Regions from separate parts of the Fusibacter fontis genome, predicted to be linked through region 2. Evidence: riboswitches for the same ligand, from Rfam matches in the RefSeq annotation. Region 2 holds a riboswitch; the other holds the start of a gene.
What was found. Region 2 has a riboswitch for cyclic di-GMP ahead of ACZ41W_RS10440 (InlB B-repeat-containing protein). Riboswitches for the same ligand answer to the same signal wherever they lie in the genome.

Region 1: linked by a shared signal. The riboswitch ahead of ACZ41W_RS01155 (GspE/PulE family protein) and the one ahead of ACZ41W_RS10440 (InlB B-repeat-containing protein) in region 2 are both predicted to bind cyclic di-GMP.

What each region holds. Positions count from the first base shown of each region.
Region 1 covers NZ_AP042445.1:294,672-298,105, reverse strand. Annotated here, with positions in the region: gene ACZ41W_RS01160 (type IV pilus twitching motility protein PilT) at 1-340, opposite strand, end outside; gene ACZ41W_RS01155 (GspE/PulE family protein) at 433-2,118, opposite strand; cyclic di-GMP riboswitch class I at 2,262-2,345, opposite strand; gene ACZ41W_RS01150 (prepilin peptidase) at 2,408-3,193, opposite strand.
Region 2 covers NZ_AP042445.1:2,344,000-2,347,433, forward strand. Annotated here, with positions in the region: gene ACZ41W_RS10440 (InlB B-repeat-containing protein) at 1-1,964, opposite strand, end outside; cyclic di-GMP riboswitch class I at 1,995-2,090, opposite strand; gene ACZ41W_RS10445 (hypothetical protein) at 2,141-2,371, opposite strand; gene ACZ41W_RS10450 (InlB B-repeat-containing protein) at 2,627-3,434, opposite strand, start outside.

The sequences.
Region 1 (3,434 bases), 1.3 Mb from region 2:
CTTGCGGTAATTTCAATTGTTCCATAGTTGGAATACTCAATGCGACAACACGAAGAGCAATACTGTAACTACCACGTTGTTTATAAGCATTGACCCTAAAACGACCCAAACTTGGATATGAATAAGAAAAATCGAGTTCGCCTCTTTTTTCTAAATCATCGGCTTGTTCTGCAGTCAATATTTCTCGAACAATCCGGTACGTATCGTCCGGCATCAACCTTTGCTCTGTCATGCGAATTAAGCTTCCGTTAACCCGCATAATTGGAGGCGATGCAACTGTGATATGAACGTCAGATGCTTTATGCTCTATGGCGATTTCAAGATATTTGTGTAATTCCATACACCCTCCATTTTAATTGGACTCAACAATTATTAATAGATTTCAAGTGTTGATAGATTTCAACTATGATGCAGTTTAGTCACATATTCTCATTATTCATCAAAGCTAAATGTCATTCTGTTCATCTCATCAAGAGTCGTAACGCCCTTTTTCACAAGTTCTCTACAAGTTGCGTTTAAGGTTGTCAGTCCTTTTTCAACCGCTCTTTTTTTGATGTCGTCAATACTTTGACTTGTACTGATGAGATTTCTAATTTCTCTGTCCACTACAAGCACTTCATGTATCGCAGTTCTTCCAGAATATCCGGTATGATTACACGAATTACAGCCTGTTCCTACAAATATCTCTAGTTCTGTATCATGTGGCAAACTTAACAAATCCAACTCGTCATAGCTTGCTAAATGCCCCACTTTACATTTATTACATACCTTCTTTACAAGACGCTGAGCGATAATGCCCACCACAGACGAACTCACCAAGTAGTTTTCAATGCCCATATCCTCAAGTCTTGAAATGGTGCTAACCGTATCATTTGTATGGATAGTGGACAGTACAATATGTCCTGTTATAGCGGCTCTTACTGCAATTTCAGCAGTTTCTGCATCACGAATTTCTCCTACCATGATAATATCTGGATCTTGTCGTAATATGGATCTTAATCCACTTGCAAAAGTGAGACCTGCTTTCACGTTTACTTGCACTTGATTAATGCCTTCTAATCGATATTCAACAGGGTCTTCAACCGTAATGATGTTTTTAGTTTCTTTATTTAGCTCTTTTAAAAGTGAATACAAGGTTGTGGTCTTTCCGCTTCCAGTTGGACCTGTTACCAAGATAATTCCCTCAGGAACTTTCATGATTTTTTCAAGCATGTCTAAATTATGATCTGTAAAACCGAGATCTTCTTTTTGAACCACTAAACTATTACGATCAAGTAAACGAATAACGATTTTCTCACCATACACAGTTGGTAAAATTGAGATCCGCATATCAATTGGAATGCCTTCGATAATCGTTTCTACACGCCCGTCTTGAGGAATTCTCTTTTCAGAGATATTCATTTTTCCTAATATTTTGATTCTCGTTACAATTGCAGAGTGTGTCGCTTTAGCAGGAGTCATCATTTCTCGAAGCTCACCATCTATACGATACCGAATACGGACTGTTCTCTCATAAGGTTCAATATGAATATCACTTGCTTTGCTCTTAACCGCTTGCGAAATGATTGTATTCACCAATCGAACCATCGGTGAATTGGTAACATCCGCGTCTTCAGTTTCTTCATCTTCTTCAGTAAATCCAATTTGTGATTTAAAGTCTTCAACTGCCTTTTCTGCTTTTTCAGAGGCATCGTAATAGCGATTAATGGCTTTTGCAATATCCGATTGTGAACAGATTACAGGATTAATATCCATCGCAGTAATCAAGCGAATATCGTCCTTTGCAATCATATCAAGTGGATCAACCATGGCAATGGTAATCACATTATTTTCTAATCGAATCGGAATGACCATGTGCTTACGTGCTAGACTTTCACTAATTAATTTAGGCACTTTCGGATCTATATAAATATTGTTAATGTCTACATAGGGGATTTGATACTGTTCCTCCAACACCTTAAACAATTGATCTTCAGTAATCCAACCTTGTGTAATCAGTGTAACACCTAGCTTTTGACCAGTTGATTTTTGCAAATCTAACGCTTTAAATAATTTATCTTCATCGATGACACCATTTTTCACTAAAATGTCACCAAGACGCATTTTTTGAGCTGCCATCGAATGTACTCCTATTCTTACTTCGAAATTATTACGTTTTCTCAATATTTATTATACACTTATACTAGGCATCTGCTCAAGCCTTTAAATGGCTTGTCATTGACAATATACCCAAATAAAATAAAAAAACTGCAGTTTAAAAAAACTGCAGTTGAACGATCATAGCATTATGCCTTAGACTTCTAACTTTGCGTCCTGTATTTTCATACAGTTTGCCGATATTTTCATTATAAATCTATCAACATTATACATGTATTTCGTGAAATTGTAAACGTTTAATTCATGTAAATTATCCAGTTACAATTGCTAGCAACTCTGTACCATATAAAATTGTGATTAAGCACGAAACAACAATGAAAGGAGCAAACGGAATTGTCTCCATTTTGTCTTTCTTCAAACCAATCAGCCAATAAATTCCAAAAAATCCACCCAATACAAAAGATAACCATATGACCATAAGAGCAAACTTCCAACCTAGAAAAAGACCTATGGGTGCAAACACTTTGATATCCCCCATTCCAATTCCAGAACGCTTTGCAATGACAAATGACAACAGTGCAATAAGTATCATGACGCCAACCGGTACAAGTGCTGCTAAAAGCGGCGTTAACCAACTTGTCACATGATAGATTGAGTACAAATGGATATAGCTCATAACAACTGGAATCGTCCCTACAATTAACCCAAAGATGACAATAGAATTTGGAATCATCTTATGATCATAATCTATAAAAAATATAACCGTCAACAACGCAATAAAAATCCACAAAATCAACGTGTCATAACTCAAACCAAACTTGATGTAAATCGCTAAAAACAATAGACCTTCTAGTAATTCCACAAATGGATATCGAAATGAAATCTTTGATTGGCAGGTTCTGCATTTGCCACGCAAAAAAATCCAGCTAAATAAAGGGATCATATCAATTGCTGTTAATACTTTACCACAGCTTCCACATCGAGACCTTGGTTTTACGATACTTAAACCTACTGGAATTCGATAAATACAAACATTTAAAAAGGACCCTATAATCATGCCAAATAAAGTGACCAAGGACATCAAATATATCGTCAAAACAACCTCCTACAGGATTCTACACATTTTGAACTAACGGTAACTGAACAATTCAAGTTTAACATATTTAAGTTAACAAATTTAAGCTTTACAATTTCAATCATTTATATCACCATCATAACATAATACGATAGAAAGAAACAATGCTTCACTCCAATTTATTATTTGTTCATTTTCGCATTCAAAGCAACAGATTCACAACAGTTGATCCATAACAGTTGATTCACAACAGTTGATTCAT
Region 2 (3,434 bases):
TCAAATGTATAACCCTCTTTTTCAACTTCTTGTGCTGAAACTGCAGTGTTATATTTAACAGTTTGTGGTGTTGATGAACCTGTTTTAAATGTTCCTTTATTTGCATCAAATGTTACTGTATAGTCTTTTGCTTCCCATTTTGCTGTTACGTTAATAGTTGTTTTAATTGCTGTATCTTGAGTAAACTCTGTACCATTTTCAAAGAACCAACCTTTAAATTCGTATCCTTCTTTTGTCGGTACTGGAAGTGGTCGGATATATGCGTTATAAGGTACTTCAGCTTGGTCTACATATGAGCCACCGTTTGAATCATAGTTAACTTTGTAAAGATTTGTTTTCCATTGAGCTGTAACGTCTAAGTTTGAAGTGACTACTGTGTTCGCTTTAAACTCAGTACCATCTGCAGTTGTCCATTTTAAGAATGTTTTTCCTTCAATTGAAACTACTGGTAACGAACCAACTGTTTTGCCGTGTTGTACTTTAACAGCAGCCGGATCAGATTCTGTGCCGTTTCCATGATAAGTCACTGTATATTCTTTTAACTGCCATTTTGCTTTAACAGTCATGTTATCTAATACTTTTGTTGCTACTGTAAATTCAGTTGTTCCATCTGCTAAGAACCAACCTTTAAAGTCATATCCTTCTTTTGTTGGTGTTGGTGTAGAGGTTACTGATTGATTGTATTTCACTTTTACAGTTTTTGGTTCAGTCATATTTCCGCCATCTGGATTGTATGTTACTGTGTACTCATTTGGCGTCCATTTTGCAAATACTGTCATGCTATTTCTTACGATTGTAGAAGTTGTAAATTTAGTTGCATTTGTCATGTTATTTGCATCTGTATACCATCCACCAAATGCATGACCAGTTAATGTTGTAGTTGGAAGTGGGTTAATTGCTGATGCATAATCAATTGTTTGAGCTGGAACAGCTGAGCCACCTTTTGCTTCAAAAGTAACTGTAACTCGATCAGCTAATCCTTTGATTGTTCCATTTACTTGGTTTTCAACTGGAACATTAAATGTATAACCTAATGACACCAATGTTTGTGATGTATTTGTTCCATTTACTGGATCAAATGCAAATACATCTGTTACTTGTTTAGTTCCTTTTACTTTAAATGTAAAATCTTGGAAATCTGCTGCAACCATACTATTTAAAGCTTTAGTATAAGTTACTGTTGTTTCACCTGCTGTTGTTTTTTCTGATTTTGTAAAGCCTGTTAATGAAAATTCAACTGATGGATTTGTACCAGCATTTGAATATTTAAAACTAATGACAACATTACCATCTTTGATTTCTTTTGTTGGTGCAGATACTGTAATGTTTGCTGCAGTTGGTTTTGGAGTACCTGGTAAACTCATTAAGTAATCATAAACTGCTCTAACATTTTCTGCATTGTTTTCCCATCTTGGTGTACTTCCGTTTGAATAATGCCATACAGCTGCTTGTGTTGCTGCAATCGCATCTTCAGTACTTAATTTATTTCCTTCATAATACTTATCTTTTACAGTAAAACCTAACCAATTAGTTTTATAAGTCCAATAACTATTAAAAAAATAAGTTGAGTTTTTAAATGTATTTACCTTAGCTTCTAATGTTTCTAAGTTTACGTTAGAAAATCCGTTTGTGATAATAGTTCTTACTTTTGGTGCATTGCTTCCAATGTAAGAAATATCTTCTAAAAACTTAGCGTTATAAAATGCATTCTTTTTAATCTCAGTTGATTTATCCACGCAATATGCATTGTAAATCACATTTCCTGGATTTTTAACGACATCAAACATCATAGTTATTGCTTCTCTTCCACTTCCATCTGTGAAATCAAGCGAAGAACCTTGATAACCATTTCCTTTATACTGGAACGTGTCGCCTGTTTCAGCGAAGCTCATTGTCGGTATGCCGCTAAGTACTAAAATTGCGACCAATACCATTGATACTACTTTCTTCATCGTGTTTCTCATGTGTTTTTCTCCTTTGCCAAATAAATTTCCTTTGGCAGTCGGACGGTCTTGGTTTTCGTGATTCACTCAAACTTTAGACTCCAGACTTTGCGTCCTCAGCTTTCACTGAGTTTGCCCTTGCATTATAGGTGTTTGCTACTTGTAATGCATTTCTTTCAAGTCATTTATGTAAATGCTTAAACGACATTGATAACTTTACTATCTGTCCAGTTTCTCATGGGACTTTCCACAGTGGACTGAGCAGCTACTGCTGTACTGATCAGGTTGAGCATTTCAAGTTCACTTCTAAAATGCATCTTTTTACCTGTATCTAACCACTCAATCACGCCTTGCCAGCTCTGATTTTCCTGATGATGAATGGTTACTAAAAAATTTGTTCCGAAATGATTTTTTGGAATAGATCCCAATCCATACACCTCCATCCTCGGAATTTGCTGTGGTCTATCACCACTATCAATATCTTACCAAATGATTGTGACACCGTATGCACATCTATGTGACATCCTTGTGACAACACAAAAACCGGATCATCTCGTGTCACACTGCTTTTACTTTTCAGTATTTGCAATGCATACACGGATAATCCGGTTTTGTATTTTCTAACAAATTCAGTTAGTAAACTTTAATTTTATTTATTAACCTGATTCTTGGTGCTAAAAAATTTATTTTTTCTTTTTAAGATAAATCCCAATTGCTGAGATGACACCACCGAGTCCATAGAAGAGTTCTGCTGGAAGTTGACCAGTTTGTGGTAATGCATCACCAAGCGGTGTTTCCTCCTCTACAAGCTCTTCTTCATTTGGTACGAGTTGTGGCGTACTGAATGAATCGATATCAAATGGTTCTGTTGCAGCTGCTAGTGGTGTTTCTTCTTCATTGACAACGACTCCATTAGAATAAACATAAGTCACTGTAGTTGTACCTTCAGTAATGATGCCACTTGCATTAGCCGGTGTTGATACTAAAGAATAGCCTTCAAATGCAAGTTCTACTGTTGAGTATGAACTACCAACTTCACCTGTGATGCTAGAAGATGAAAGCAAATTACCTTCTGTATCTTCATAGTTGACGATGACGGTACCATTCACTGTTGGATTTGGTGTTGGTCCTTCAGTTTCAGGTTGAGTTGGAGGTTCTGTAACTGGTTCTGTCGGTGGAGTTGTAGGTGGCTCTGTTGGTGGAGTTGTAGGTGGCTCTGTTGGTGGAGTTGTAGGTGGTTCTGTAGGTGGTTCTGTTGGTGGTTCTGTAGGTGGTTCTGTAGGTGGTTCTGTTGGTATGACTTTTTCAACAAATGTTGCAACGACTGATTTATCAGCATTCATTGTGAGAGACTCGCTAGGGTTTGTTCCACTTAAGTCACCTGACCAACCAGCGAATTCCCATCCTTCTGCTGGTGTTGCAATGAGCCCAACGATTGTTCCTTCTTCATAAGACTCTAAATCAGGTGTTAAAGAAACTGTTCCTGAACCC